DNA from 2 places in the Stenotrophomonas sp. YJH_SMC_8 genome. Region 2 is predicted to be linked to the other one. Evidence: riboswitches for the same ligand, from Rfam matches in the RefSeq annotation. Region 2 holds a riboswitch; the other holds the start of a gene.

Region 1 (15,510 bases), on a different contig from region 2:
CGATGCTGTTCAAGCCCTGGTGGCGCCGTATCCGCCGCGGCGACCGCCGCCAGTGGCTGCTGCTGGGCTGGGCCGTGCTGGTGCTGGTGTTCTTCAGCGCCAGCCCGGGCAAGCGCGAGGTGTACCTGCTGCCGATGCTGCCGGCGATGGCCCTGGCCGTGGCGCCATTGCTGCCCGGCCTGCTGCGCCGCCTGTGCGTGCGCCGCTACCTGTTCGGCTACAGCGTGGTGCTGATGCTGGCCACCGGCACGCTGGGCGTGATGCTGATGACCGAACACCCGTGGGCGGTGGCCCAGCTGGAACGCCGGGCGATGCCCGACACCCTGCTGCCGGTGCTGGGTGATGGCCTGCTGACCTTCGCCATCGCGCTGGCGACGTTGATTGTCTGGTTGCGGGTGCGCCGCGCGGCGACGCTGGTGCTGCTGACCCACGGCATGCTGTGGATGCTCTACGGCCTGGTGCTGATTCCGGCGCTGGACCCCTACGCCTCGGCGTCGGCGCTGATGCGCCGGGTCGGCGCGCGGATCGGACCAGACGCCGAACTGGCGCTGGTGGCCTGGCGCGAACAGAACCTGCTGCAGGCCGACCGCCCGGTACGCGAGTTCGGCTTCAAGCGCCCCTGGGCCGAGCAATGGCACGATGCCGGCCCGTGGCTGGCCGAGGCACCGGACAAGCGCTGGCTGCTGGTGCTGGACGACGCGATGAGCCCCTGTGTGGATCCGGCCAAGGTGATCGACATCGGTGTTGCCAACAGGAATCGTTGGCAACTGCTTCCCGGTACGGCATGGAACCCGGACTGCCACTCCGAGCGGACAGGATCGACCGCCGAAGAAGACTGAACGTTGACACGTGCCGGGCAAGCATTAACCCGGCACGAACGAGCGTCCGACCCTTCTCCGACATCCAGGTGACGAGCATGACCGCGGATTCCCGAACCGCCCTTTCCCAGCATGCCCGTCCGTCCCCTTGATTCGGTAGCGCCGCTTGCGACATCGCCACTGGCGTCTCGATTTGCCGTAATTCACCTCTGGCTGCCTGTCGCAATCGGTCTGCCCTTGTTTACGCTGCTGATGGGCTTCGGCGGCGATCAATGGGTGGCCGATCATCTGTTCCGCCTTGAAGGCGGCCACTGGGCGTTGCAGGACGCCTGGATCACCCGCAGCATCGTGCACAAGGCCGGCAAATGGCTGAGCACGGCAGCGGCGCTGGTCGTGATCCTGCTGTGCTTCCACCACTGGCGTAAGGGTCGCGATCGCACTCTGCAATGGGCGCTGCTTTATGTCGTGATTGCCATGGCACTGGGCACCGGCGTGATCTCCCTGCTGAAGTCGCTGGTGCCGATGGAATGCCCCTGGGACCTGCTCCGCTATGGTGGCAACCAACCTTTCATCGGTCTGTTCACCACACGCCCGGCCGGCATGGCCGCGCAGGCCTGCTTCCCGGCGGGGCATGCCAGCGCAGGTTACGCGTGGCTCTGCCTGTATTTCTTCGCGTTGCTGTGGCGCCCGTCCTGGCGCTTGGCCGGGCTGTGGATCGGCCTCGGCACCGGCCTGGTATTCGGCGTCAGCCAGCAGCTGCGGGGCGCCCATTTCCTTTCGCATGACGTTGCCACTGCGTTGATATGTTGGCTGCTTTCGCTGGGCCTGTATCTGATCGTCAAACGCGTCCTGACACGCCGTCAGCTGGACCGTCCCAACCGCCAGGAGGCAAACGCATGAGTGCATCGGTCCAACGCCCCGCCCGCCTCCCCGCGCTTGCGGGTCTTCGCAACTGGCGGCCGCAGCTTTCCACCGAAGCACTGATCGCGCTGACCAGCCTGTTCTTTGCGGTGGCCGGCAACGGCCTGTTCTGGCACAGCGCGATGGCCAGCCATCCGGGCAGCCTGCGCTACGGGCTTTCGCTGCTGCTGTTGCTGCTGGGTGCACACGGTGTGCTGCTGGGCATCCTGGTCTGGCGCTGGAATGCCAAGGTGGTGATCAGCCTGTTGCTGCTGGTGACAGCGTTTGCTGCGCACTACATGAGCCGCTACCACATCTACCTGGATGCGGACATGCTGCGCAACGTGCTGGCGACCGACCCCAAGGAAAGCCGCGAGCTGATGACCGTGTCGCTGCTGTGGCCGGTGCTGTTGCTGGCCATCCTGCCGATGGTCGTGCTGTGGCGCGTGCAGCTGCGCCGCCGCAGCTGGGGCCGCAGCCTGCTGTGGCGCGTCGGCTTCCTGGTCGTGGCAGCGGTGACCGCCGTTGGCGGTGCGCTGATCTCGTTCCAGGATGTCTCCGCGCTGATGCGCAACCAGCGTGAAGTGCGTTACCTCGCCACCCCGGCCAACGTGCTGCTGGGCCTGCCGCGTGCACTGCGTGGCGACAACCCGGTGCAGCGCGCGCCGAAGCTGCCGATCGGCACCGACGCCAAGGCCACGCCGCGCGCTGCGGCCAGCAAGCCTCGCCTGCTGGTGATCGTGATGGGCGAGACCGTGCGTGCGCAGAACTGGGGCCTCAACGGTGGCCGCAACACCACCCCGGAACTGGCCCAGGCACCGGTGATCAACTTCCCCGACATGCACTCCTGCGGCACCAGCACCGAAGTGTCGCTGCCGTGCCTGTTCTCGCCGTGGGGACGCCACGAGTACGACGAGAAGAAGATCCGTGCACACCAGTCGCTGCTGCATGTGCTGAACCGCGCCGGCATCGCACCGCTGTGGCGTGACAACCAGTCCGGCTGCAAGGGCGTGTGCGAAGGCCTGGAGTTCCAGTCGCTGTCCGATGCGACCACGCCGGGGCTGTGTGCCGATGGCCGCTGCATGGACGAAATCCTGCTGCAGGACCTGGCTACCCAGGTACGCGCAAAGCCCGGCGACCGGGTGGTGGTGCTGCACCAGCTGGGCAACCACGGCCCGGCGTACTTCGAGCGCTACCCGGCCGCCTTCGCCCGCTTCAAGCCAACCTGCGACACCCGTGACATCGGCCGCTGCTCGCGCGAAGAGATCACCAACAGCTACGACAACGCGGTGCTGTACACCGATCACTTCCTGAGCAAGACCATCGGCACGCTGCAGGGCATGCAGGATTACGACACGGCGATGATCTACCTGTCCGACCATGGCGAATCGCTGGGCGAAAAGGGCCTGTTCCTGCATGGCGTGCCGTATGCGATCGCCCCGGCCGAGCAGACCCGTGTGCCGATGACGATGTGGTTCTCGCCGGGCTTCGCCAGCAGCCGTGGGTTGGACCTGCAGTGCGTGCGCAAGCGTTCGGCGGCGTATACCGACCATGACAACCTGTTCCCGTCGGTGCTGGGCCTGATGCAAGTGAAGACGGCGCTGTACGAGCGCGATCGCGACGTGTTCGCCAACTGCGAAGGTTGAGGGTTGTTCGGCAGGGCTTGCAGCCCTGCACCCGCAGAGGCAACGTCAACCGCAACGGCTGAAGCAACAGCAGAAGCGGGTTTCCTGACGGTTGGCGGGGTGGGTCCGGTGGCGGGAGACGCCGTAAACCCGTCCATGGGGGCTTGGCCGCGGCATCCATGCCGCGGACACTCCCGCCACCGGACCCACCCCGCCTTCGACAGTTTTCCGCGATCTGTCGGAATGGCGTTCTGCTCTGGTGGGTGTCGACCTTGGTCGACACAGTAGAGCCACGCCATGCGTGGATGATTCATTCGATACCTGACAGATGTGTCGACCAAGGTCGACACCCACCAACAGCCGCCGCGATCTGTCAGAGGTGGGGCGGTGTCGGAGTGCGGGGTGTCAGCCGCATGGGCCCGAGGCATGCCTCGGGCGGGTTGGACAGGACGCCCAACCCCGGTCTTGCCGTGTGCGCAGGAAAGCGCACACGAGCAAGCGGCTGCCAAGCCTACAAGGACGTACTTGCGGCGTCCCCGCACTCCGACACCGCCCCGCCAAACCACGGATAGTCCGCTGTTGCTTCGGCCTTTGCCCTTGATTGAACGCCTCTGCGGGTGCCGGGCGCCGCCCGGCCGACTTCCGCCACTTGCGGTGGCAGCCACTGCCCACTAGCCTTCGGCCGTCGTTCACCACCCAAGGATCGCCCGTGAAGCACCGTCATCTCCTGCTGGCTTCGGCTGTCGCCGCCGCCACGCTGGCCCTGGTCGCCTGCAAGAAGGAACCCACCCCAGGCACCGATACCGCCAGCAGCAGCGCTCCGGCCGGCGAAACCGCCGACCAGTTCGTGGCCCGCATCAATGCCGAATTCAAGGCCGCCTACCCGGAGATGACCTCGGCGCAGTGGCTGTCCTCCACCTACATCAACAGTGATTCCGAACGCATCGCGGCCAAGGCCAATGAGCGCTCGCTGACCCAGCTCAACAGCTGGATCGAGCAGGCCGCCAAGTTCGATGGCAAGCCGATGAGCGAGGACAGCAAGCGCGCGATCCATCTGCTGAAGCTGATGTCCTCGATGCCGGCGCCGCGCGATCCGGCCAAGCTGGCCGAACTGACCCAGATCGCCACCCGCATGGAAGGTAGCTACGGTGCCGGCAAGTACTGCACCGATGCCAATGATCCGAACTCCTGCCGCCAGCTCGGCGAGCTGGAGCAGGTGCTGGCACGCAGCCGCGACTACGACAAGCAGCTCGATGCCTGGCAGGGCTGGCACAGCACCACCAAGAGCATGCGTGGCGACTACCAGAAGTTCGTCGGTTTGGTGAACGAAGGCGCCAAGGGCATGGGCTTCACCGATGCCGGCCAGATGTGGCGCAGCGGCTACGACATGCCGCCGGAGCAGATCGGTCCGGAAACCGACCGCCTGTGGGAACAGGTCAAGCCGATGTACGAGCAGCTGCACTGCTACGCACGCGGCAAGCTGGACAAGACCTACGGCAAGGACAAGGCGGAAGTGGGCAACGGTCTGATCGCCGCGCACCTGCTGGGCAACATGTGGCAGCAGGACTGGTCGAACCTGTGGGACCAGCTGGAACCGTATCCGGGCGCAGGCAGCCTGGACATCACCGCGGCGCTGGAAAAGCAGTACCAGACCAACCTGAGCGCCGCGCTGGCCAAGGCTGGCAAGGATGCCAACGTGGCCGCGCAGTACAAGGCGCAGCGCGAGGCCGAACTGCGTACCGCCAAGCAGATGACCGAGCGCGCGCAGGACTTCTACGTGTCGCTGGGCATGCCGTCGCTGCCGCAGTCGTACTGGGAAAAAACCCAGTTCATCAAGCCCGATGACCGCGACGTGGTCTGCCACGCCAGCGCCTGGGACATGAACATGGAAGGCGATGTGCGCACCAAGATGTGCATCAAGCCGAACGAAGAGAACTTCACCACCATCTACCACGAGCTGGGCCACATCTATTACGACCTGGCCTACAACCCGCTGCCGCCGCTGTTCCAGGGCGGTGCCAATGATGGCTTCCATGAAGCGATCGGCGACACCATCGTGCTGGCGATGACGCCCAAGTACCTCAGCTCGATCGGCCTGGTGGATGCGCCGACCGAGAGCCGCGAGGCGGTCATCAACAACCAGATGCGCATGGCGCTGTCCGGTGTGTCGTTCCTGCCGTTCGGCCTGATGATCGACCGTTGGCGCTGGGGCGTGTTCGACGGTTCGATCACCGCCGACAACTACAACAAGGCGTGGTGGGACCTGAAGGCCAAGTACCAGGGCGTGGCCCCGGCCAGCACCCGTGGCGAGGAGTTCTTCGACCCGGGCGCGAAGTACCACGTGCCGGGTAACACCCCCTACACCCGCTACTTCCTGGCGCGCATCCTGCAGTTCCAGTTCTACAAGGGCCTGTGCGACGCGTCGGGCTACAAGGGCCCGCTGCATGAGTGCACCTTCTACGGCAACAAGGAAGCCGGCCAGAAGTACTGGGCGATGCTGAGCAAGGGTGCCAGCCAGCCGTGGCAGGCCACGCTGAAGGAGCTGACCGGTACCGACAAGCTCGATGCCGGCCCGATGATCGAGTACTTCACGCCGGTCAACGAGTGGCTGAAGCAGCAGAACGAAGGCCAGATGTGCGGCTGGCAGGCCAACGTGGCCCCGGCGGCGAAATGAAAGAAGGGGCGGGTCCGCGAGGATCCGCCCCTGATGTTTCCGGTAGCGCCGGGCCGCGCCCGGCGGCTCTTCATCGCACCGCTGCGCTCGCCGGGCATGGCCCGGCGCTACCCACGGCGGATCAGCTGTTCTTCTTCGCCGCCATCGCTGCGGCCAGCTCGGCCTTGAATTCCTCGAAGGTCTGGCCCTTCTCCCTGGCTTCGGCCTGTGCGGCATCGCGCAGCGCGTCGGAGTACATCAGACGCACCGGCGTGCCATTGCGCTCGTGCAGCTCACCGGCCTGCATGATCAACGCCAGCACCTGTGCGGCGCTCTCGCTGTGGCCGGCAATGCGGCCATCCATGCCCAGTACCCATTCGCCGTCGCGGCGCACGACACCGGCCAGCAGGGTGCGCTGTGCATCGCGCAGTTCCGCATGCGGCTCCACCGGCGAGGCCTGGGCAGCGGCCTTGTTGGCGGCCTGCTTTTCCTGGCGACGGCGCTGGTCGCGGCGGGTCTTGGAGCTGGTGGACATGGTGCGGTACCGCTGCGAAAGGGGGGCGCAAGGATAGCGCACCCCGCCCGCCACGCCGCTTCACGCCCCTCAGTCCAGCACTTTGCCGTGCCGCCAGTAGCCCATGAAGGTGATCGCGCGGCGGTCCAGCCCGCAATCGCGGACCAGATGGCGACGGATCGCCATCACCGCCCCCGCCTCGCCTGCCACCCAGGCATACAGCGGCCCGGCCACGCTGGCATCGGCCTGCTCCCAGAGGATCTGCGCGTCGACATCGATCTCCTCCAGTTCGTCACCGGCAGACACCGCCGAGGCCGCTGCCAGCCGCGCCTGGACCGCCTGCAGCAGCGGCTGGCCGTGGGCCGCCTGACCACGCGGCAGCCAGACCAGTTCGGCCGTGGTCGGCGCCTTCAGCGGCACCGCATCGCCGGCCTGCGCCACTTCCAGCAGCGCCAGCGTGCGTGGCGGATCGGCCAGCGCGGCCAGTTCCTCGAGGATGCCAGCCACTGCCGGCAGCGCGGTTTCATCCGCCACCAGCAGCACCTGGCCGACACCCGCCGGCGGTTTCCATTCCCAGCCTTCGCTGCTGTCGGCACAGTCGGCATCGGGGGCCAGCAGCACTACGCGGTCGCCCGGCCGCGCGTGGATGGCCCAGCGCGAGGCCGGCCCCGTCTCGCCATGCAGCACGAAATCAACGTCGACCTCGCCCTGCTCGGCACGCAGCTGGCGGATGGTGTAGGTGCGCATGGGCGGGCGCTGATCGTCCGGCAGCGCCCGGTAGCGCGGATACCAGTCCTCGCCGCTGGGCACCTGCGGCACGTCCTGGCCGGGCAAGGGGAAGAACACCTTGATGCGCTGGTCCGGGCCTTCGGTCTTCATCCGCGCCACGTCGGCACCGGTGAACACCATGCGGTCCAGGGAAGGGGAAAGAACGCGGCGCTCCTTCAGCGCCACCTCGAACAGGCGGTAGGTCTGCTGCGCAGCCATGGGGAACCTCACGTAACGACATCGGATCGGCTGGCTGTCGTGCATCCACGCACCGGCTGGCTGGAGTGCCCAGCCTAGTCCGGTCGTTCCTCGCCGCAAGCGTTGCGGGCATCTCGGCCTGCCCTACCCCTGCGCGCTGCTCAATGGCCCGTGCAGGCTGCCTGCGCCGCGCGTTCACGCTGGTGTTCCCAGTACCAGAACACGAAGCCGGCAGCGAAGAACGCGGCCTGGCCCAGCGCCAGGTGCAGCGGGCTGGCACTGAGCAGCGGCGACACCACGCCGGCCACCACGGTGCTGATCATCAGCTGCACGAAGGCCTGCAGCGACGATGCCAGGCCACGCTGGTGCGGGTACATGTCCAGCACCGCCAGGGCCAGGATCGGGAAGATCAGCGACATGCCCATGCCGCCCAGGAAGATCGGCAGCACCGCCCACGGCAGCACGAACTGCGGCGACAGCGCCACGTAGCCGACATTCAGCAGCGCCGACAGCGCGCACAGGCTGAAACCGATGGCGACCTGGCGGGTGGGCGTGGTGTGCCCGGCCATGCGCCCGGACAGGAACGAGCCGGTGGTCATGCCGCCGATGGTGGGAATGAACAGCCAGGCGAAGCCCCCCTCGCCCAGATGCAGGTGCTGCATCACGAACACCGGCGCCGAGGAGATGTACAGGAAGATGCCGCCGAAACCGATGCTGCCGGCCAGCGCCAGGCGCAGGAAGCGCGGGTTGAAGCCGATGCACACGTAGTCACGCAGCAGCACCCGTGGCGACAACGGTACGCGTGCCTCGACCGGATGGGTTTCCGGCAGGAAGCGCGCGGTGGCCGCCAGCAGCACCAGCCCGAACACTACCAGGAACCAGAAGATCAGCGGCCAGCCGGCGCCGCTGAGCAGGATCCAGCCGCCGATGATCGGTGCGATGGCCGGGGCGATGCCGAACAGCATCGACACCTGGCTCATCAGCCGCTGGGCATCGTGGCCGTGGTACAGGTCGCGGATCACCGCGCGGCCGACGATCATGCCGACACCCGCCGACAGGCCCTGCAGCGCGCGGAACGCCAGCAGCGTGGTCAGGTCGGTGGACAGCGCACAGCCGACCGAGGCGCCGACGAACACCACCAGGCCGCCCAGGATCACCCGCTTGCGGCCCCAGGCATCGGACAGCGGGCCGTGCGCCAGGCTCATCAGGCCGTAGAACAGCAGGTACACGCTGATGGTCTGCTGCACCGCCACCTCGTCCACCGCCAGGCGCTGGGCCAGCTGCGGGAACGCCGGGAAGATGGTGTCGATCGAGAACGGGCCGAACATGGCCAGGCCGGCAAGCAGCAGGGCCATGCGGCGGGTGGAGGGAGCAACGGCGGCGGTCATGGAGGAAGCGTCCGGCAGGGCCATGCGGGGCACGCACGGCGGGCGCCGGTCCCGCTGCACGGGGACGGCGCCAGATGAATTCGGGTATCCGCCCATCATAGGCGGGGATTGCGCCCGGCGCCATGCAGCACTGCACAAAACGCACGCCCGGGCCATCGGCCATTCAGGCGCGGCGACCTGGGGCGGAGGCGGCCGCCGCGCCCGCAACGGGCTATAATCGGCGGGCAACACGGTGGGAGAAGCGGAACACCGCTGCCGAAGGCGCAACGCCCGTAATCGCTCAGGCCCGATACCACCCGTAACACAACTCTGGAGAGACCGGTTCGATCCGGCGCCGAAGGGGCAAGAAGCTGCGGTTTTCCGCGCTTTTAAACTCTCAGGCAAAAGGACAGAGGGGCGCCCCGCAGACCGCCGACCGGCGGCTTGTGCCCGTGCGTGTGCCCTTTCCTGACGGATCCTTCGCCATGTCCCAGAACACCCCTTCCCTGCGTGAGCTCGAGCACCACAACGCGTTCGTCGAGCGCCACATCGGCCCCAACGACGCCGAGATCGCGCAGATGCTCGATGTCGTCGGCCACGCGTCGCTGGATGCGATGACCGATGCCATCGTGCCGGCCAAGATCAAGTCGCCGGCGCCGCTGGCGCTGCCGGAGTCGATGACCGAAGTGCAGGCACTGGCGAAGATCCGTGCGATCGCCGACAAGAACACCGTGCTGCGCAGCTTCATCGGCCAGGGCTACTACGGCACCCACACGCCGAACGTGATCCTGCGCAACATCCTGGAAAACCCGGCCTGGTACACCGCCTACACCCCGTACCAGGCGGAAATCTCGCAGGGCCGCATGGAAGCGCTGATCAACTTCCAGACCCTGTGCGCCGACCTGACCGGCATGGAAATCGCCAACGCCTCGCTGCTGGACGAAGCCACCGCCGCTGCTGAAGCGATGACCCTGGCCAAGCGTTCGGCCAAGTCCAAGTCGGACACCTTCTTCGTGCACGACGCCGTGCATCCGCAGACGCTGGAACTGCTGCGTACCCGCGCCGAGCCCATGGGCATCGTGCTGCGCGTCGGCACCCCGGCCGAAGCGCTGGAAGCGGAAGCCTTCGGCCTGCTGCTGCAGTATCCGGATACCTTCGGCCAGGTGGGCGACTACAAGGCGCTGGTCGATGCCGTGCACGCACGCGGCGGCCTGGTGGCCGTGGCCACGGACCTGCTGGCCCTGACCCTGCTGGCCGCCCCGGGCGAATGGGGCGCGGACATCGTGGTCGGCAACAGCCAGCGCTTCGGCGTGCCGTTCGGCTTCGGTGGCCCGCACGCCGCCTTCATGGCCTGCCGTGACGCCTACAAGCGCTCGATGCCGGGCCGCCTGATCGGCGTTTCGGTCGATGCCCAGGGCAACCCGGCCTACCGCCTGACCCTGCAGACCCGCGAGCAGCACATCCGCCGCGAGAAGGCGACTTCCAACATCTGTACCGCGCAGGTGCTGCTGGCGGTGATGGCCTCGATGTACGCCGTCTACCACGGCCCGGACGGCCTGACCCGCATTGCCCGCCGCACCCATCGCCTGGCCTCGATCCTGGCCGCAGCGCTGCGCAATGCCGGCGTGCAGGTTGGTGGCGACTTCTTCGACACCCTGCATGTCACCGGCGTGCACGCCGATGAGATCCATGCCAAGGCCCGCGCCGCCGGCTACAACCTGCGCGCGATCGACAGCGACTCGGTCGGCATCAGCCTGGACGAAACCACCACCCGCGCCGACATTGTTGCCGTGGCTGCCGTGTTCGGTGCCACGCTGGATGTCGATGCGCTGGATGCCAGCACCGCCGATGCGCTGCCGGCCGGCCTGCTGCGCCAGTCCGCGTTCCTGACCCACCCGGTGTTCAACACCCACCACAGCGAGCACGAACTGCTGCGCTACCTGCGCTCGCTGGCCGACAAGGACCTGGCGATGGACCGCACGATGATCCCGCTGGGCTCGTGCACGATGAAGCTCAACGCCACCGCCGAAATGATCCCGGTGACCTGGCCGGAGTTCTCGCAGATCCATCCGCTGGTGCCGGCCGACCAGGCGCTGGGCTACAAGGAACTGATCGATACGCTGGAAGCGATGCTGGTCGAATGCACCGGCTACGACGCGGTCAGCCTGCAGCCGAATTCCGGCGCGCAGGGCGAGTACGCCGGCCTGCTGGCGATCCGCGCCTACCACCGCTCGCGCGGTGAGGGCCACCGCGACATCTGCCTGATCCCGGATTCGGCGCACGGCACCAACCCGGCTTCGGCACAGATGTGTGGCATGAAGGTCGTGGTCACCAAGACCGATGCCAACGGCAACGTCGACGTCGAGGACATCCGCCTCAACGCCGAGAAGTACAGCGACCGCCTGGCCGCGATCATGATGACCTACCCGTCCACGCACGGCGTGTTCGAGGAAGAAGTTGTCGAGATCTGCGAGATCATCCACCAGCACGGTGGCCAGGTGTACACCGACGGCGCCAACATGAACGCCCTGGTGGGCGTGGCCAAGCCGGGCAAGTGGGGTTCGGACGTTTCGCACCTGAACCTGCACAAGACCTTCTGCATCCCGCACGGCGGCGGCGGCCCGGGCGTCGGCCCGTGCGCGGTCAAGGAGCACCTGGCACCGTTCCTGCCGGGCAAGCTGGGTGACAACGGCCCGGTCGGCATGGTCAGCGCCGCCAGCTTCGGCAGCGCCTCGATCCTGCCGATCAGCTGGATGTACATCGCGATGATGGGCCGCGAAGGCCTGCGCAAGGCCACCCAGGTCGCGCAGCTCAACGCCAACTACATCGCCAAGCGCCTGGCCCCGCACTTCAAGACCCTGTACACCGGCCGCAACGGCCTGGTGGCGCATGAGTGCATCCTGGACGTGCGCCCGCTGGAGAAGACCAGCGGCATCGGCGCCGAGGACGTGGCCAAGCGCCTGATCGACTTCGGCTTCCATGCCCCGACCCTGAGCTTCCCGGTGGCTGGCACGCTGATGGTCGAGCCGACCGAGAGCGAATCGCTGCACGAACTGGATCGCTTCATCAGCGCGATGATCCAGATCCGCGAGGAAATCACCGCGATCGAAGACGGCCGCCTGGACCGCGAGGACAACCCGCTGAAGAACGCGCCGCACACTGCGACCGCGGTGACCGCCAGCGAGTGGACCCACGCCTACCCGCGTGAACTGGCTGCATTCCCGCTGGCCAGCCTGAAGCAGAGCAAGTACTGGCCGCCGGTGGCGCGCGTGGACAACGTGTACGGCGACAAGAACGTGATGTGCGCCTGCATCCCGGTCGATGCCTACAAGGACGATGAAGTCGAGGCATGATCGACAAACGGCCCGCGCAAGCGGGCCGTTTTTTTTAAAGAGTGTGGACCAAGGTCCACACCCACCATGATCCGATCACGGGTCCGGCATCTGCCCTAGGCTCAACTGCCACGACACCCCGAAGCGGTCCTGCACCCAGCCGTAGCGGTTGCTGAAATCGTAATCGCCCACCGGCATCAGCCAGTGCCCACCCTCGCCCAGCACCCGCGCGGCGCGCTCGAACTGCTCGGCACCGGAACACTCGACGAACAGCGAGATCGACGGGCTGAAGGTGAAGTCGTGCACGTCCAGGCTGTCAAAGCACAGGTAGTGGGTGCCACCGAGCAGGAAGATGGCCTGGCGGACCTGCCCGGGCACGCCGGCGCCGGCGCCATCGGGATGGCGTTGCAGGGCCAGCAGGCGGAAATCGGCAAAGGCTTCGGCGTACAGAGCCAGCGCGGCCTCGGCCTGGCCGGTGAACATCAGGAAGGGACGGCTGCGCAGCATGCGGTACTCCCGGTCGACGGGCCGATGACGGCCTATCTGCACACAGTGCCACGCGGAATGTGTGCCCGCTGTAGAGCCGAGCCCATGCTCGGCCGGCGACCACGCAAACAGCAGCCGACCACAGGGTCGGCGCTACAGAAAACTCGGCGACCGCAGCCGACCGTGGGGTCGGCTCTACCCGATCAGGCCTCGCGCATGCGCCGGGCGATGGCGCTGCCGGCGGCGATGGTGGCGGTCAGCGCCACCATCGACAGGAACTGCAGGCGGGTGTGCGACTCGCTCAGCAGCAGGCCGAAGATCAGCGCCAGGATCGCCAGCGCGCACACCGTCAGCCACGGGAAGCCAGCCATGCGGAACGGCAGGCGGGTGCCCAGGCGATCCGCGCGGCGGCGCAGCACCAGCTGCGAGACCAGCGACAGGGTCCACACCAGCAGGCAGGTGGAACCGACGATGTTCAGCAGCACCGGCAGCACCCGGTCCGGGAACAGCAGTTCCATCACCGTGGCGGCGAAGCCGAACAGCACGCTGGCCAGCACGGCGATGACCGGCACCTGGCGCGGATCGGTCCAGCCCAACACCGCCGGCGCTTCACGACGCTGCGCCAGCGAATACATCATGCGCGAGGCGCCGTAGAGATTGGCATTGAGCGCCGACAGCAGCGCGATCACCGCAATCAGCGTGATGGCGGTGCCCGCACCCGGGATACGGGCGATATCCAGCACCGCAGCGAACGGCGATTTCAGCGCCTCGCTGGTCCAGGGCACCACGGCGATGATCACGCTCAGCGAGCCGATGTAGAACACCAGGATGCGCCAGGCCACGGTGCGGATGGCACGGGCAATGCTGCGTTCCGGGTCTTCGGTCTCCGCCGCCGCAACGGCTACGATCTCGGTACCACCGAAGGCGAACACCACCACCAGCAGCGCAGCACCGATGCCGGCCAGGCCCTTCGGTGCGAAGCCGCCATGTTCGGTGAAGTTGCTCAGGCCCGGCGAGGTCACCTGCGGCAGCCAGCCCATCAGCAGCGCCACGCCGATGGCGATGAAGGCCAGGATCGCCGCGACCTTGAGGATGGCGAACCAGAATTCGAACTCGCCGAAGTTCTTCACCCCGAGCAGGTTGATCGCAGTGAAGAACAGCATGAAGGCCAGCGCCGCCATCGGTACAGGTACCGCCGGCCAGACAGTGGCCAGCAGACCGGCCGCCCCCACCGCTTCGGCAGCGATCACGATCACCAGCTGCACCCACCACAGCCAGCCCACGGTGGCACCGGCGGTGGCGCCCATGGCATCGGCGGCATAGACCGAGAACGCGCCACTGGTTGGTTTGGCCGCCGCCATTTCACCCAGTGCGTTCATCACGATGATCACCAGCGCGCCAGCGACCAGATACGACACCAGCACCGCCGGACCGGCCGCCTGCACGCCCACGCCCGAGCCGAGGAACAGGCCGGCGCCGATGGCGCTGCCCAGGCCCATCATGATCAGCTGGCGGGGCTTGAGCGAATGTCCGAGGCGGGACGGCGAAGCGGTCGGAATCGAGTTGGGCATCGGCGGGGCTGGCGGCGGGCTACAGGGGCGACACCTTACCCTGTCCCATGCCCGCGGGGATAGGCACAGCGCAGCAGGCCGCTCAGGCCAGTGCGGGCTCGCCGACGTTGCCGCCGATACGGGCACGGTAGGCGCGCGGCGAGAAACCGGTTTCAGCCTTGAACTTGCGGGTGAAGGCGCTCTGGTCGCTGAAACCACAGGCCTGGCCGATGCTGGCGATGCTCTCGTCACCGTGCAGCAGGTGCATGGCCATCTGGATCCGCAGCCGGGTCAGCACCTGCTGCGGGGTCATCTGGAACACCTTGCGGAAGCTGCGCTCCAGCTTGGACAGCGAAAAGCCGGTGATGTCCAGCAGGGTCTGCATGCGCACGTTCTCGGCGTAGTGCGCGTTGAGGTGGGCCAGTGCCAGCCGCAGCTGTTCGTACTGGGTACCCAGGCTGTCCTTCTGGCCAAGGTCGCGGGAAATGCCGATCAGCCCCTCGATGGCCCCATCGACCACCAGCGGGCGCTTGCAGGTCAGGCACCAGCCTGGTTCGCGGTTGGCGAACAGGTGCAGCTCCATCAGGTTCTCGATGACCTCACCGGACAGCACGCGGGCGTCCTGATCGACGTAGTCCGCGCTGAGGCCGGTCGGGTAGATTTCGGCCGCGGTGCGCCCGATCACGTCCTTGCGCGCGCGCAGGCCCAGCCGCCGCAGCATGGTCTGGTTGACGTGGGTGTAACGCCCCTGAAGATCCTTGATGAAGAACAGCACATCCGGGATGGCGTCGAACAGGGCTTCGATGTCGGCGGGCTCGACTCGCATGCGGCAAGCATAGCCGAGGCCCCTTGCCGGTGCGATCACCCTTGCGGGACTTGCGCTTAACGCCGCCAGGGCCACCGTGGAGGCCAGTCCCCACTGGAGAACCGGCCATGCCCCGCGGTGACAAGTCCGCCTATACCGAAAAGCAGAAGCGCCAGGCCGAGCACATCGAAGAGAGCGAGCGCGAGCGTGGCGCCAGCGAAAGCACCGCCGAACGCATCGCCTGGGCCACCGTGAACAAGCAGGACGGTGGTGGCAAGCGCAGTGGTAGTGGGCGCAAGGTGGCGAAGGAGGCATCGGCGAAAAAGGCCACCCGCAAGGCTGCTGCGAAGAAGACAACGGCGAAGAAGGCACCGGCCCGCAAGACAGCCACGAAGAAGGCAACAAAGAAGACGGTGGCCAAGAAGGCCAGCACTCGCCTCGCGTAGTGCTGCTGCGAAGAAGGCGGCGAAGACCCGTGCGGCGAAGAAGACCGT
Region 2 (15,510 bases):
ATCGGCAGCTGTGGCCGCACCAGCTCCCTGCGCATCGCCGCTGACAGTCCATCGCCGCGCACGTAGCCAGCGGCGAAACGGGCCATGTCGGCGATGGTGGTATCCATCGAACCGGCCGCACGCACGCGGCTGCGCTCATCGTGCGGCTCGGCGGTGCCCTCCACGGTCCAGCCGTCTGCCAGGTTGGTGGCGAAGTCCTCGCGCCACATCATGCTGGTGCGGGTCATGCCGAAGCGGTCGAACACCCGCTGCTGCATCAGCGCGCCCACATCCTCGCCCAGCCGCCCGCGCTCGATCACGAACTGCAGCAGGATCAGCCCTTCGCCGGAATAGCCGTAGCGGCTGCCCGGATCGAAGTGGAACTTCAGCCGGCCGTCCGGTTCGAGGAACCCGAAGTTGGCAAAGCCACTGGCGTGGTTGAGCAGCAGGCGAGGGGTGAGCTGGCGCCAGCGCGCATCATCGGCCAGCACGCTGTAGTCGGCGTACTTCTTCGTTTCGGGCGGATAGTCCGGCAGCGGCTTGTCCAGCGCTGTGGCGATGCTGGCATCCAGATCGATCCTGCGGTCCTGCGCCAGCTGCGCGACCAGATGGCCGAATGCCATCTTGGTCAGCGAGGCGGCATACATCACCGTATCGGTGCGCAGCGGCTCGCCCGCGGCGTTGCGTTCGCCGTAGGCAGCCACGTGCACCACCTTGCCGCCATCGATCACCGCCAGCGCCAGGCCACGCGCCTGTGCGGCCCGCATCAGCCGCTGCACTTTGGCGTCGATGCGGGCCGGCGAGGGTACCGGGGGTGGTGCGGCCAGCACGGCCAGCGGGAACAGCGTCAGCAACAACAGGGCAGCACGGCGCATGCGTGGACCTCCTGGCGGGACGTGGCGCGATGCTACGCCAGCCCGCGGTCCGCGTCATGGCACGCCGGGGTCACGTCACCGCCGGCTGGCGCAGGCAGATCCGGGCGGCGCCGGCGCTGATGTCCACCTGGCTGGCGACCATGGCGTCGGCGCCGAGGATCAGTGCGGGGCGAGCCTCCAGCCCGATGGACCTGAACACCGACAGTTCGCTGATCCTGACCTCCATCGCCGGGTGCTGCCAACCGGTGCCGGACATGCCGGACAGGGTGTACAACCACGTCGCCTGCGGCTGGCCCCCCAGTCCCTGAGTGCCTTTCTCCCGCACCCGCAGGCGCTCATCGCTGCCGTCGATGCGCAGGCCCAGTGCGCGGGCGGCTTCGGCATTGAGCACGGTCTGCGCGGCACCGGTGTCGACCACCGCGATGGCTTCCACTCCCGCCTCACCCAGTTTCACGGTAATGAAGGCGAAGTGTTCCAGGCCGTCGCGCCGATCAGGCAGTGCATTGGCCTGGCACTGGCGACCATCGACGCCAAGCTGCCCGGGCTTCCACAGCGCCAGCTCACCACGGCTGAAGTCCCAGCGGGTATCCCAACGGCCGGTCAGGTCGTTGCCGATCAGGCCGTCGACGGCGGGGTCATCGTCCTTCTGCAGATTGGAAAGGTCGGCCTGCACACCGCTGACGCGCAGCTGCCATCCGCCAATCCGCCAGGAGGTCGTGTGCATGCGCTGCAGCGGCGCGCTCTGGGCGCTGGCCCCCTGCGCATGCGTGGTGGCGGACCGGGGATCCTCCAGCCCGTGGCGGCGGGCTACCCGACCGTCGACGAGGGTGACCCCAGCCGCGCTGTCGACCACGAAGCGCAGCGGTTCGGCGCTTCCGTTCAGTGAGACGGCCACTGCCGGATGGTTGCCCTGCATCCACATCGGCAGCACGTGTACAGGCGGGGCGGCGGCCAGCGCGGGGAATGCAGCGGCAAGCAGGGGCAGAACGGACAGGCGCACGTTGGATCTCCGGAGTAGAAGTGGAGGCCTATTGGCGCGCATCGGCGTATCCCGCGAATATCGGCGTTGATACCGTCCTGATACACGCCTGCGGGATACTGGCTGCATGAACACTCCTGCCCGGGTCATCGTTGTCGATGACGATGCCAGCATCCGTGACGCGATCGCCGACTGCCTGCTGCTGCATGGCTACCAGGTGCGCGTGGCAGCCGACGCTGCAGGCCTGGATCTCCTGCTGCTGAACGAGCGTCCGGACGCCATCATCCTGGACTGGATGATGCCCGGCGAGGACGGCCTGTCGGTGTGCCGCCGGCTGCAGGCGCGGGCCATCCCGATCCTGATGCTGTCGGCGATGGGGGCCACACCGGACCGCGTGATCGGCCTGGAAATGGGAGCGGACGACTATCTGGCCAAGCCCTTCGATCCACGCGAACTGCTGGCGCGGGTGCGTGCCCTGTTGCGCCGGCAGGACAAGCTGCGCGCCCAGGTCGCCAGCGAGCTGCGGTTTGCCGGCTGGCGATTGCTACCCGATCAGCGCCGCCTGTTCACACCCGATGGCCGTGAACTCGCGCTCAGCCGGGGGGAGTTCGCCCTGATGCTGGCGTTGGCCGAGCGCCCCGGACGCGTGCTGGGACGGGAGCTGCTGCTGCAGTTGACCCATGGCGAAGACAGCGACAGCGTCGACCGCGCCGTCGATCTGGCGATCAGCCGGCTGCGCCGCAAGCTGGGCCAGGCGGCTCCCGGCGCGGAAGCGCTTGTGCAGACGCTGCGCGGCGAAGGCTATCGCTTCGGCGCCGAGGTACATGTGCTGTGAGGGCTCGTTGGTCCACTGCACGCTGGATCGCGATGGTGGCCCTGGCCAGCCTGCTGCTGGCCACGCTGGTCAGCGTCGCGGTGGTGGGCTGGATGCCACGACCCGCACCGCCCCCCATGCGGCTGGACCAGGCCATGCAGGTCGTTCGTGGCGAACGGCCCGCCATGCCGCTGGGGCTGCATCTCGAAACCCGTGCGTCGCCGCCGCAGGGCAGCAGCAATGGCTGGCTCACCCACCTGGTTGCATCGCAGATGGGCCTGCCGCTGGAACACGTGCGGTTGGTCTGGAGTGGCCGCGGCAAGGCGCCTGATGTGAAGGTCATCGAAGGCGGCATGGAACTCGATGGAAATGCACGGACGGACGCGTTGCAGGCGCAGGTGTCAGTGCTGACCAAGATGCAGTGGTCACCCTTTGAACTGGCGGTGCGCCAAGCCGATGGCCGATGGCAGGTGGTCGGCAGCGACCACAGCGATCTGGCGGCGTGGCGCCGGCAGGTCGTGCTGGCGCTGGTAGCGGGGACCGTGCTGTTGGCACCCCTTGCCGCCTGGGCATCGGTCCGCCTGGGACGGCCGCTGCGGCGGCTGGCCGAGGCCAGTGCACAGGTCGAACTGCAGGACGGCACACCACTGCCGGACGACGGCCCACGCGAAGTACAGATGCTGGCCGCAGCGATCAGCACCGGGCGCGAGCGCCTGCGCGAACAGGCCCAGGACATGACGCGCATGCTGGCCGCAGTAGCGCACGACCTGCGCACGCCGTTGACCGGCCTGCGTCTGCGTGCGGAGTTCGCACCGCCGGCACAGGCCGCGCGGATGGTGGCTGACATCGAACGCATGGATACGATGATCGAGCAGGTGCTCGATTACGCACGCGGCGAACTGCAACCACTGCAGTTGCGGCCGCTGGATCTGGCCGCGTTGCTGGAGGAATGCGTGCACAGTGCTCTGCTGCGCGGCATCGAAATCTCCATCGAGGGACCGGATGCCCTGCCGTGGCGGGGTGACGCGCTCCTGCTGCGGCGGGCGATCGACAACCTCATCGACAACGCAGACCGCTACGCCGGTGCGGTAGACCTGCACGCCGCCATGGCAGGCAATCGGATGCAGCTGGATGTGATGGACCGCGGCCCGGGCATCGCCGAGGACGACCGCGCACGCCTGCTGCAACCCTTCCAGCGCAGCGAGAGCTCGCGCAGCCGCGCCACGGGTGGGACCGGCCTGGGCCTGGCGGTGGCGGCCAACGTCGCACGACGGCATGGGGGCGAGCTTCTGCTGCTGCAGCGTGATGGCGGCGGACTGATCGCACGCCTGCTGCTGGGGCCGGTTTCCTGATATCACCGGGATATTGGCGTGATGCATATGATATAGCATATGATTAGGCGCCTAATCATGTTGGATGGAGCCATGCTGGAAGCCAAGCACAGTGCCCTGCTGGATGAAGCGCAACGGCGCGGCCATACTGGCGTCGCGCAGCTGCGCCTGTGTTTCCAGCTGCTGTCGCTGTCATCGGCCATCGATCGCGACTGCGCCACACGCCTCGCGCCGCACGGGCTCAGTGAAGGGCGTTTCATCGTGCTTTTCCTGCTGCACGGTGCCGGTGGCACGCTGCCACCGCATGAACTGGCCGAGCGCGCAGGTGTCACCCGCGCCACGATCAGTGGCCTGATCGATGGCCTGCAGCGCGAAGGGCTGCTGCAGCGGCGCAGTGACGCCGAAGATGGCAGGCGCCTGCAGATCGTGCTGACCACACAGGGGAAACGCCTGGCCGAGGCGCTGTTCAACCAGCACACGCAATGGATAGGCGGCTTGTTCAGCGGATTGGACGCGGAAGAACAGCAGCAGTTGTCGCAGCTGCTGCACAAGGTCTGGCAGCACACCGATACAGGTCGTGGGGCATGAGCGGGCCCCTGACGGCTGAGCGATTGAATGCGCTCAACACTGGCAGCGTCGCCGCCAGCCACCTGGCCGAATGCCTGGCGGTGGATTTCGCTGCGCTGCTGCAGGCGGTGGCACCCGCACTTGAACATGACGCGCTGCACCGTATGCGCGATGCTGAAGGCAAGGGCATCACCCAGCGCATGGCCCTGGCTGCCCGGTTGCTGCGCGAAAGCGGGCAGGGCGCTCCTGAGCAATGGCAGGATCATGCGTCCGATTCCGTGCGTGGCTGGGCCTGCTACCTGATTGGCAGCGATGCCAGCGCAACGTTACCGGCCAAGCTGCGTGCGATGCGTCCGCTGGCCGATGATCCGCACTTCGGCGTGCGTGAGTGGGCGTGGCTCGCGCTGCGTGCAGATATCGTTGCTGCACCGTTGCAGGCGCTGGAGTGCCTGCAGCCATGGACGCAGGAAGCATCACCCTATCTGCGTCGTTTCGCCTGCGAGGCGCTGCGCCCGCGCGGCGTCTGGGCGACCCATATCGCGCTGTTCAAGCAGCACCCGGAACTTGCATCGCCGCTGCTTGAAGCACTGGCCAACGACCCGCAGCGCTACGTGCAGGACTCCGTGGGCAACTGGCTCAACGATGCCGGCAAGACCCAGCCGCGCTGGCTGCGCGATCTGTGCGCGCGCTGGCAGCGTGAACACGACGGCAGCGCCAACGCCTACATCCGCAGGCGCGCACTGCGCTCACTCCAACCCCGGTAGCGCCGGGCCGTGCCCGGCGGACATCTCAAGGAAGAACCCCATGTCCCACATCCTCATCGAGCTCTACACGGCCACCCCTGCCTGGACAGCGCTCCCGCCTGACCAGCGCACCGCTTTCTTCGCCCGCATCGGCGCCGGCATGCAACAGTTCGATCCGGCCCGCATCACGCCGGTGGCGATGGGCCGCGTGGCCGCGGATGCAGCGCACGGCGGCAGCGAGCAGTTCCATGCTGTCTGGAGGTGCGCGAGCCGGGAAGACGCCGACGCCCTGGTGGAAGGCATTGCCGCCACCGGTTGGCATCAGTACTTCGCCACCACCAATGTCGTCGGCGCGGACGATGGGATGGGGCAGCACCTGGCCGATCTGGCTGCCTTGTAGCGGCACCTCCGGACGCGCATGGCACATGCGCCTGTCACCCGGACGCGGTAAACAGTGCATTGCCCCTGTCCATCCGCACGGAAGTCGATCATGCAGAGCACGCTCCAGGTAACGCTGTACGGCCCGCTTGGCGACACCCCGGCGCTGCAGCTGCCGCAGGTGGAAGGGCCGTCGGTGGCGATCCCGGAACCGCTCCTGCGGCGGCTGGTGTCCGACCTTTACACCGCCCGTTCCCTGCTCAATCCCGAGCAGCTGGATGAGGCCCGGCAGGAACTGGGGCGCGTGCTGGAGCGCTGGGCCGACATCCATGAAGGCCTGCTGCTGGACGTGGAAGTGCATGGCAGATGAGCGACTTCGCGTGCCTGGCGCCGCATGGATGGCCCAGGTGCGCGACTCAATGAACCGCGCCCCCAGTTGCGGATGAAACATTTTGCACTGCGCAGAAGCTGTGCTATCAATAGAACCCATGAACGCAGCCCCCACCAGCTTTTACTGGTATTACTTTCCGAAGCCACTGGCGGAGGAAGGACTGCGCTCACCCTGAAGAAAGCTTCAGACGCATTCCCGAAAGCCGCCAGCGAACCTGGCGGCTTTTTTCATGCCGCCACGCTGGGGACCCCCAACGTTCCGGAGAACCCCCGCAATGCCCCCGCACACCGACGACCTGCGTATCCGCACCATAGAACCGCTGACACCGCCCGCCCAGCTGCTGGCGATGCTGCCGTGTGACGATGAAGCCTCCGACACCGTCAGCGCCTCGCGCGCGGCCCTGCACCAGATCCTGCATGGCCGTGACGACCGCCTGGCGGTGGTGGTCGGCCCGTGCTCGATCCACGACCCGCACGCCGCCATCGAGTACGCCCAGCGCCTGAAGCCGCTGCGTGACGCACTGGCCGGCGAGCTGGAAATCGTCATGCGCGTGTACTTCGAGAAGCCGCGTACCACGGTGGGCTGGAAGGGCCTGATCAACGATCCGGACCTGGATGGCAGCTTCAGGATCGACAAGGGCCTGCGCATCGCCCGTGGCCTGCTGCGCGACATCAACAAGCTGGGCCTGCCGGCCGGCGTCGAGTTCCTCGACGTGATCTCGCCGCAGTACATTGCCGATCTGGTGGCCTGGGGTGCCATTGGTGCGCGCACCACCGAAAGCCAGGTGCACCGCGAACTGGCCTCGGGACTGTCGTGCCCGGTCGGCTTCAAGAACGGCACCGATGGCAACGTGAAGATCGCCGCCGACGCGGTGGGTGCGGCCTCCAATCCGCATCACTTCCTGTCGGTCACCAAGCAGGGCGGCACCGCCATCGTGTCGACCACCGGCAACCCGGATTGCCATGTGATCCTGCGCGGCGGCAAGCAGCCGAACTACGATGCGGGCAGCGTTGCCGAGGCCTGCCAGGCGCTGGCCAAGGCCAAGCTGCCGACCCGCCTGATGATCGACGCCAGCCATGCCAACAGCCTGAAGAATCCGGACAACCAGCCGAAGGTGATCGAGGACATCGCCGTTCAGTTGGAAGACGGTGAACAGCGCATCGTCGGTGTGATGATCGAGAGCCATCTGGTCGGCGGCCGCCAGGAACTGGTGGAAGGCCAGCCGCTGGTCTACGGGCAGAGCATCACCGATGGCTGCATCGACTGGGACACCACCGTGACGGTGCTGGAGCGACTGGCTGCGGCCGTGCGCGCCCGTCGCGAAGTGAAGGTGTCCGAAGCAGCCTGATGGAAGCCGCCTGAGTGCGGCACGTGTGTGGATGGCGGCCAGCGCCTGCGGGGGTGCGGCCGCGATCAGGGTCGGTCGGAGTTGGAGGCCGATCCGTCCGCACCGGCGATGCGCCTGGCGCTGCGTATGTGCGACAGCGCCAGGTACATCGCCGGGGTGGTGATGCCGGTTTTTGCAGAGTCGAGCCATGCTCGACTCTACGAAGAGGCTCAATGCACTTCGTCGTGATACACGAACTTCGGCATTTCCCAGCGGTAGTGGATCGCCAGCAGGCGCAGTGCGAAGCCGCCGCCGAGGCAGCACAGGATCGCGGTGGCATCGGCCACGCCCAGGTGCAGCAGCAACAGGTAGGCCGCGCCGGTCAGCAGCGCGATGATCGCGTACAGCTCCTTCTGGAAGATCAGCGGCACCTCGTTGCAGAGGATGTCGCGCAGCACGCCACCGAATGCACCGGTCAGCATGCCGGCAATCAACACGATGGGCGTGGCGTGCCCAGCCTCACGCGCGATGGAGCAGCCGATCAGGGTGAAGGCGATCAGGCCCAGCCCGTCCAGCACCAGGAAGGTGCGGCGGAAGTGGTGCATCCAGCGCGCCACCCAGGTAGCGATCAGCGCCGCGCACACGGTGAAGCCCAGGTATTCGGGATGCTTCACCCAGCCCAGCGGGTAGTGGCCGAGCAGGATGTCGCGCAGCGAACCACCACCGAGGGCGGTGACGCAGGCGATCATGACCACGCCGAACAGGTCCATGCGGCGGCGGCCGGCGGACAGCGCGCCGGTCATGGCTTCGGCGGAAATGGCGATCAGGTAGATGATGGACAGCAGCATGGGGCAGGCTCCGGGCGCGGTGGGGCCGGCCATGCGCGACTACCGCCACTGCCTGCGCAATGACGGGATGACGATGACCGGTGCCGCTCCCGCTGTCCTTTTGCCTGAGAGTTCAGCGGCGTGGGCCGCGTGCCCCTTCGGCGGATCGTCCCGGGCATGCCCGGTGACCTCTCTCCAGCTCGGCGAGTCGAATGCATGGTTGGTGGGATTCCAGCCCACCGGCCTGAGCGATCATGGGAGCCTGCGCCTTCGGCGGGCGCCAGCGCGGCGCCTCTCTCCTGCATTCGGCCGCCAGTATATCCGCTGCAGTGCAGCACGGCATAATCCCGGCATGGCCCCGTCCCCCCGCCCGTGGTTCCTGTACCTGCTCGAATGCCGTGATGGCAGCTACTACGCGGGTATCAGCACCGACGTGGACGCACGCTTCGCCGCCCACCAGGCGGGCAAGGGCGCGCGCTACACCCGGGCCCGGCCGCCACTGCGCGTGCTGGCCGTGCGCGAATACCCGGACCGTTCCGCCGCCTCGCGCGCCGAATGGCAACTCAAGCAGCAGCCGCGCGAGCGCAAGCTGGCCTGGCTGCAGGCCTTGGACGCCCGGCTTCTGTAGAGCCGAGCCCGCGCTCGGCTGCTGTTCCGCCTGCCCGTTGCAGGACCCGGGCAGGGGCTCGGCCCTACGGTAGATCCACGCCATGCGTGGATAGGCCTTGTCCATGCCATGATCGCCGCACCCATCGACACATGGATCCGTCCGATGAAGAACCGCGGGATGTTGCTGTTGACTGCCTGCGTGGCCCTTCTGGCCTGCACCCAGGCACCGTCGCCACCGCCACTGCAGCATGGGCAGATCGGCACCGCCGCTGAGCTGGCCGCGTACGGCCCGAGCACACCCGAACCGATCCACCTGCGTCGTGACCGGGTCCCTCCCGATCTGGTCGATCTGATCCCGTTCGCGGAAAAGTGGGGGATCGGCGATGACGTGCTTCGCAACGAAATGCAGGAGCGCGCCACTGACGCGGAAAAGCAGGCATTGGCGGATGCGCTGGCGGGGCGCCATGCGCGCATCACCGCCTGGTTGGACAGCTTCCCGCAGGGGCAGCCCATGTCTGAAGAAGCCGCTGCGTTCATGTACATGCAGCTGGGCACCGACGAAATGCGCCTGATGCCGTAGATCCACGCCATGCGTGGATGCGGCTTGCACATGCCATGATCGTCCAGCCCTCAGCGCTGGAGACCCGGATGTCCACGATCGCCCTGCTGTTCGCCCTTTCCGCAGCCACAAGTCCTGCCGCCGACCCGGCCACCCTCGCGGCCATCGAAGCCACCTGCCACGACTATGTCGATGGCCAGCTGGAGGCCGACCCGCAGCGCGTCGCCCGTTCCCTGCATTCGGACCTGGCCAAGCGCGCGGTCCTCGGTGATACACCCGATGAGCGCCTTGGCCTGCGCCGGATGTCGAAGGAAGAACTGGTCTCGTTGACGAAGCAGGGCGCGTTGAAGACTCCGAAGGAGCAATGGGACCGCCGCTGCACGGTGCTGGACGTGACCGGCAACGCCGCCTCGGTGCGGCTGGAAACACCGTGGTTCGTCGATTACTTCCACATGGGGCGCTTCGGGCAACGCTGGGTCATCGTCAACGCGTTGTGGTACCCGAAGCCGAAGGCGCAGTGACCGATGCGTGCCGCGGCCCGGGCGTGGATCGCGCTGCTTCTGCTGTTGACCTTCCTGGCCCTGTTGCCGGGCCTGGTGTATCTGCTGGGATTGGTCGCGACCGAGGGCCGGCCGCAACCTGTCGATTCCGCGCGGAGCGGCGGCGCGTGTGGTGCTGCGAGCTACGCCCACCACGTACCGATGGATCCATGGCGATTCATGGCGCGCCACGTGGGAGTGAATGCGAAGGTGAACGTGCCCGATGTCGAACTCGAAGCTTCCTGGATCGCACGCGTCCACCTCGGGCACCATCCACGCCACAGCATGCTGCGCTGGCACCTGAGCTCGGCAGCATTGACCATCTGGATCACCCGGCACTGGTCGTCACGGCAGATCGCCGGCACGGCTCGGGCCCAAGGGTACTGCCCGCCCCGACCGTCGCATGGACGCGGATCAGACTGACCGCGCCTGCTGGGACAGGGTGCTCTGGTGATCCTGCTCCTCCTGCCGGGACCGCGCATCGGTCTGTCGATGTGCGTCATTCAGCGACTGCAGCTGCGCCAATGACGTGTCCACAGGAGTGGCAAATGCCTGCGCGGCCGGCATCTGTGCCCTGAGATGGGCCGGGTCGGACGGATCGCCCTGCACGACGAAGAGCGTTTCCGCCCTGCCATCCTGCGAAGGCGAGGCGCCCAGCACGACATGGTCGATGCGTGTCAGCCCGGCCTCGCGGGCCAGGCAGGTCGAACTGGCTGCAAGGCGTTGCGCGTTCTCGCCGAAAGGCTGGGCCTGGCTGTCTTCCAGGCGTCGTACCGCCTCCTCGGCCTGTTGCAGCAGCGGGTCGGAAAGCGCGGCACGCCGACGCTCCGGTTGTGCGGGTTCGACGTGCAGCAGCTGTTCGGGCATCCCGTTGCGCGGGGCGCGGTTGAGGTCGATGGAGCCGTCGGCATTCTGCTGGCGATGCAGTTCCGCACGCGGCACGGTGGACCACTGGCCATCGATGAAGGCGTGGCCGCGACCGTCCCGGTTCCAGATCACCAGATCATCGCCGGAGGCGTACAGGCCGGCGGTGGCCGGCGAGTTGCCTGCCGCCTGCGGGCGGCCCCAGGCATGTGAGCGCCCGTGCTGCAGGGCATCGAGGTAGGCCGGTGCCTCGGTGTTCTGCAGGAACAGGGTCTTGATCACCTCGTAACGATGCAGGGCCTCGGGATGTGCACGATCGGCGGCCAGCGCCACCGGGCTGGCCAGCGGGTCGGCGGAAACACCGGCGAACACATCGCGCATCGGATTGCCCGGCCCTGCGGCCCGCAACCGGTTGAAGACCTCGGTGCCCTTCAGGGCGTGCTCAACGCCGCTTTCCAGGTAGTCGGGCTGTTCCCTGCCGCGTACGACGCGGTTGGGAAGCATGCCGTCGATCCGTGTCTTGATGTCATCCACGCTGGCCAGGTCGCCGCTGGCAATCGATCGCAGAACGCCAGGATAGCGGCTCAACCCTGCCTGGTTCTCCAGCTTCATCAGCATGGTGGCGAGCTTGGCCTGGTCATCCAGCGACGCATGCTGGTACAGGTCGGTGCTGCGCAGCTGCTGCATCGCGCCGCCAGGATCCCGGCGGCCATCGCCGTGGCGGAGCAGGCGGTCGACCTGGCTGACATCGTGTGCATGCACGAACGCAACACCGCCGCTGGATGCGAGAAAGGTGTTCAGATGGCCGCGGATGTTCCCATCCAGGGCGCGCCCGTTCTGCGCCCTGATGCCGTCGCCATCGCGCTGCAGGTCGGAAACCGTCTGCTGCCGCTGGTGTGCATCAAGCTCCAGAGAGGGCTGCTGCTGGCGTGCCCAGCGCTGATAGGCGTCCACCAGCTGGGTCGCCACCTCCGGGTGCTGGCCCAGATCGATCTGCAGCGTGCCGATGGAGAAACCACTGTTGCCCACCGGCGTCATGACATTGCCGCTGATGTTGCCGGCGAAGGACAGCTGATAGGCCACATTGCGGCCGGCGTTGCTGCCCTCGGACGCCACGCCGATGGCGAAGTAGGCCAGTGTGCGCAGCTGCGCATCACTGAGCTGCGGGCGATCCTGCGGTGCCGTGCTCATGGGTTGTTCTCCCTGCCGTTGGCGGTGCGTCCACACAACTTCAGCGCTTCGCGCACGGATGCGATGAGGGCGACGTACTCGTCCGCTGCAGCCGGTGACATCCCGTCTGCAAGTTCGTCATCGCTGCGCGCGGCGTCCTCGGCATAGGGCGACAGTGCGGCCTGGCAGGCTGCGTTGTTTCCTGCCTCATGCTGGGCCGAAGCGATCGCCAGCCTGATGTCGGCGATCGTGCTCAATGGAAGCGTGTCCGCGCAGGACGCCTGGAGCGCTTCCAGCGTGCTGGCGGTGCCGGCGGCGGAATACGGCGCGGTCTTTTCAGCGGCCTTGCGCAGCGCGGCGGCAACGTTGTCCGTCATGCAGCGGTCGCTCACCACAAGGTAGTGGCCCTTGAATCCTCCGTTGCTGCCGCAGTAGGCGGCGCAGGCATCGCCCGTGCGCGTACCGATCTCGATGCCCTGGGCGGTAGGTTGCATCGTGAGCAGGCATTGCGCTGCGCCGGGTGCGGGATCCACCGCGACAGACTGCAGATCGTCGCCGAGCGTGCCCGCCAGGCTGCATCCGGCGCCGGAGGATTCAGTCTCCAGATGGAACTGCAGCGATGTGCTGCCAGGGCGTGCCTGAAGCAGCAGCTGTCCCCATCCTCGTTCGGTCGAGTAGGTACCGGGTGACAGGCGCGGAGAGGGTGCTGGCGAGGGGGCGGAGACTTCCGCCTGCGACTGCCCCGCAGGACAGCCGGAGAGCAGGGCGGCCGCGATCAGGGCGGGCAACCATTTCAGCAGGTCCATGCGGCTTCATTCCATGAGCGACCGGCTTACGCTAGCAGCCCGTGCGTGAAGGCCGCCGGGGCCCGGGGCCTAGCGCCTGGGCCGCCGGTCGTCCTGGTCATCGCCGAAGATGATGCGCGCGCTGCGCTGGTAGCTCCAGTACGCCACCGCCCAGTTCAGCAGCACCACGATGCGGTTGCGGAAGCCGATCAGGAAGAATACGTGCGCGGCCAGCCAGAACCACCAGGCCAGGATGCCCGACAGCTGCAGTCGGCCCAGGTGCACGATGGCGGCCATGCGGCCGATGGTGGCCAGGTTGCCGTAGTCGGCGTACTTGAACGGACCGGGTTCGGGCTTGCCGTGCAGGCGAGCGCGGATGACCTCGGCCACGTACTTGCCCATCTGCTTGGCCGCGGGCGCCACGCCGGGCACCGGCTTGCCGTTGGCCTGGTTCAGTGCGGCCAGGTCGCCGGCCACGAACAGCTCGGGATGACCAGGCAGGGTCAGGTCCGGTTGCACCTGCACGCGTCCGGCGCGGTCCAGCGGCACGTCCAGCGTGCGCGCCAGCGGCGAAGCGGCCACGCCGGCGGCCCACACCACGGTGCGTGCCGGCACGAACTGATCGCCGAGCTTGAAACCCTGGCTGTCGATGTCGCTCACCGGGGTACCCGTCAGCACTTCCACGCCGAGCTTTTCCAGCTGCCGGCGTGCCTTCAGCGACAGCACTTCCGGGAACGAGGACAGTACGCGCGGGCCCGCCTCGACCAGCCGCACCTTGGCGCTGGCCGGGTCGATGTGGCGGAATTCATTGCGCAGCGTATGCCGCGCGATTTCGGCCAGGGTGCCGGCCAGCTCGACGCCGGTAGGGCCGCCGCCGACGATGGCGAAACTCAGCCACGCCGCTTTCTTTGCCGGGTCCGGTTCGGCCTCGGCGCGTTCGAAGGCCAGCAGCAGCTTGCGGCGAAGCGCGATGGCATCGTCCAGCGTCTTCAGGCCGGGCGCATCATCGGCCCATTGGTCGTTGCCGAAGTAGGCATGGGTGGCGCCGGTGGCCAGCAGCAGGCTGTCGTAGTCCAGCGCGCTGCCATCGGCCATGCGGATCTGCCGGGCCTGCTTGTCGATGGCCACCACTTCGCCCAGGCGGACTTCCACATTGCGCTGGTGGCCGAGGATGTGGCGCAGCGGTGCGGCGATATCCGGCGCGGACAGGCCTGCGGTGGCCACCTGGTACAACAGCGGCTGGAACAGATGATGGTTGCGGCGGTCGACCAGGGTGATGCGTATGCGCTCGCGTGCCAGGGCACGGGTGGCCCAGAGACCGGCAAAACCGCCGCCGACAACGACCAGGTGGGGAACGCGCTCACGACTCATCGACTCACTCCAGTGGGGGCATTGGGGGAAGCGCCTGGCATCTTCTCACGGCGACCGCCTGTCACGTCAGCGCCCGCGTGGATCGGCGATACTCGGGTTCAGGCAACCGCCCGCGAGGAGTCCATGAGCGAACCGGAAAAGCGCATCGCCCTGTTGATCGACGCCGACAATGCGCCGGCCTCGAAGATCGACGAAGTGCTGGCCGAAGTGGCCCGCTACGGCGTGGCCAACGTGCGCCGCGCCTACGGCAACTGGAAGAGCCCGCGATTGAAGGGCTGGGAAGCCGTGCTGCACGAATACGCGATCCGCCCGATCCAGCAGTTCGCCTACAGCAAGGGCAAGAACGCCTCGGACATGGCGATGGTGATCGATGCCATGGACCTTCTGTACGCACGCAACCTCGATGGCTTTGCCATCGTCTCCAGCGATGCGGACTTCACCCCGATGGTGATGCGCCTGCTGACCGATGGCGTGAAGGTGTATGGCTTCGGCGAGAAGAAGACGCCGGAACCCTTCGTCAATGCGTGCTCGAAGTTCACCTATCTGGAGGCGCTGGGCCAGACCCATGCCAGCGTGCCGGATACCGAACAGGCATCGAGCGAACAGGCATCGAACGAGCCGGTGGCCAACGACGATGCGCGCCCGCGCAAGAGCGGTGCGGAAATGCGCAGCGACACGCGGCTGGTGAAGATGCTGCGCCGCGCGGTGTCCGCGGCCGAGGGCGAGGATGGCTGGTCGCACCTCGGCCCGGTCGGCAGCCAGATCGGCAACCAGGCGTCGTTCGACCCGCGCAACTACGGCTACGGCAAGCTCAGCGATCTGCTGGCGGCGATCGGCCTGTTCGAACTGAAGAAGGATGGCAAGTCGTCCTATGTGCGCGCGCTGCCAAAAAAGAACCGGTAGTGCCGGGCCATGCCCGGCGGACGGCCAACACGGTCATTCCGCACGCATATCTCCACCCGATCAGGCGTATCGTTGCCGCTCGCATTGCCAGCAAGGAAAACCCGCATGTTGAAGATCTGGGGCCGTCGCAATTCCAGCAACGTCCGCAAGGTGCTGTGGTGTGCCGAGGAGATCGGCCTGCCGTACGAGTCCATCGAAGTCGGTGGCAGCCACGGCGGCACGCAGACGCCGGAATACCAGGCGATGAATCCCAACAGCCTGGTGCCGGTGATCGAAGACCACGGCCTGCCGCTGTGGGAGTCCAATGCCATCGTGCGCTACCTGAGCGCGCGCTACGCGCTGGGCACGCTGTACGCTGAAGACCCGATGGAACGCGCCCAGGCCGAGAAGTGGATGGACTGGAGCACCTCGCGGATGGCGCCGCTGTACAGCGACCTGGTCTGGGGCATCATGCGCACCGCACCGGCCGACCGCGACGAATCGCGGATCAATGCGGCCA

The links. A riboswitch is a leader RNA that binds a small molecule or an ion and turns the genes downstream of it on or off. The one in region 2 is predicted to bind glycine.
Region 1: linked by a shared signal. The riboswitch ahead of gcvP (aminomethyl-transferring glycine dehydrogenase) and the one ahead of AC5P88_RS06840 (trimeric intracellular cation channel family protein) in region 2 are both predicted to bind glycine.

The regions. Positions count from the first base shown of each region.
Region 1 covers NZ_JCAFUL010000012.1:52,690-68,199, forward strand. Annotated here, with positions in the region: gene AC5P88_RS15445 (ArnT family glycosyltransferase) at 1-839, shown strand, start outside; gene AC5P88_RS15450 (phosphatase PAP2 family protein) at 951-1,718, shown strand; gene AC5P88_RS15455 (phosphoethanolamine transferase) at 1,715-3,364, shown strand; gene AC5P88_RS15460 (M2 family metallopeptidase) at 4,053-6,017, shown strand; gene AC5P88_RS15465 (hypothetical protein) at 6,139-6,531, opposite strand; gene AC5P88_RS15470 (siderophore-interacting protein) at 6,601-7,497, opposite strand; gene AC5P88_RS15475 (multidrug effflux MFS transporter) at 7,638-8,864, opposite strand; glycine riboswitch at 9,164-9,266, shown strand; gene gcvP (aminomethyl-transferring glycine dehydrogenase) at 9,329-12,196, shown strand; gene AC5P88_RS15485 (VOC family protein) at 12,272-12,682, opposite strand; gene AC5P88_RS15490 (amino acid permease) at 12,865-14,232, opposite strand; gene AC5P88_RS15495 (helix-turn-helix transcriptional regulator) at 14,315-15,037, opposite strand; partial or broken gene AC5P88_RS15500 (hypothetical protein) at 15,145-15,510, shown strand, end outside.
Region 2 covers NZ_JCAFUL010000004.1:245,914-261,423, reverse strand. Annotated here, with positions in the region: gene AC5P88_RS06885 (serine hydrolase domain-containing protein) at 1-854, opposite strand, end outside; gene AC5P88_RS06880 (aspartyl protease family protein) at 925-1,854, opposite strand; gene AC5P88_RS06875 (response regulator transcription factor) at 1,961-2,668, shown strand; gene AC5P88_RS06870 (sensor histidine kinase) at 2,701-3,999, shown strand; gene AC5P88_RS06865 (MarR family winged helix-turn-helix transcriptional regulator) at 4,072-4,566, shown strand; gene AC5P88_RS06860 (DNA alkylation repair protein) at 4,563-5,309, shown strand; gene AC5P88_RS06855 (DUF6616 family protein) at 5,350-5,688, shown strand; gene AC5P88_RS06850 (hypothetical protein) at 5,779-6,036, shown strand; gene AC5P88_RS06845 (3-deoxy-7-phosphoheptulonate synthase) at 6,332-7,405, shown strand; gene AC5P88_RS06840 (trimeric intracellular cation channel family protein) at 7,615-8,232, opposite strand; glycine riboswitch at 8,317-8,420, opposite strand; glycine riboswitch at 8,434-8,523, opposite strand; gene AC5P88_RS06835 (GIY-YIG nuclease family protein) at 8,564-8,839, shown strand; gene AC5P88_RS06830 (hypothetical protein) at 8,999-9,400, shown strand; gene AC5P88_RS06825 (nuclear transport factor 2 family protein) at 9,469-9,900, shown strand; gene AC5P88_RS06820 (hypothetical protein) at 9,904-10,341, shown strand; gene AC5P88_RS06815 (XVIPCD domain-containing protein) at 10,333-11,973, opposite strand; gene AC5P88_RS06810 (hypothetical protein) at 11,970-12,758, opposite strand; gene AC5P88_RS06805 (NAD(P)/FAD-dependent oxidoreductase) at 12,828-14,108, opposite strand; gene AC5P88_RS06800 (NYN domain-containing protein) at 14,232-15,011, shown strand; gene AC5P88_RS06795 (glutathione S-transferase family protein) at 15,117-15,510, shown strand, end outside.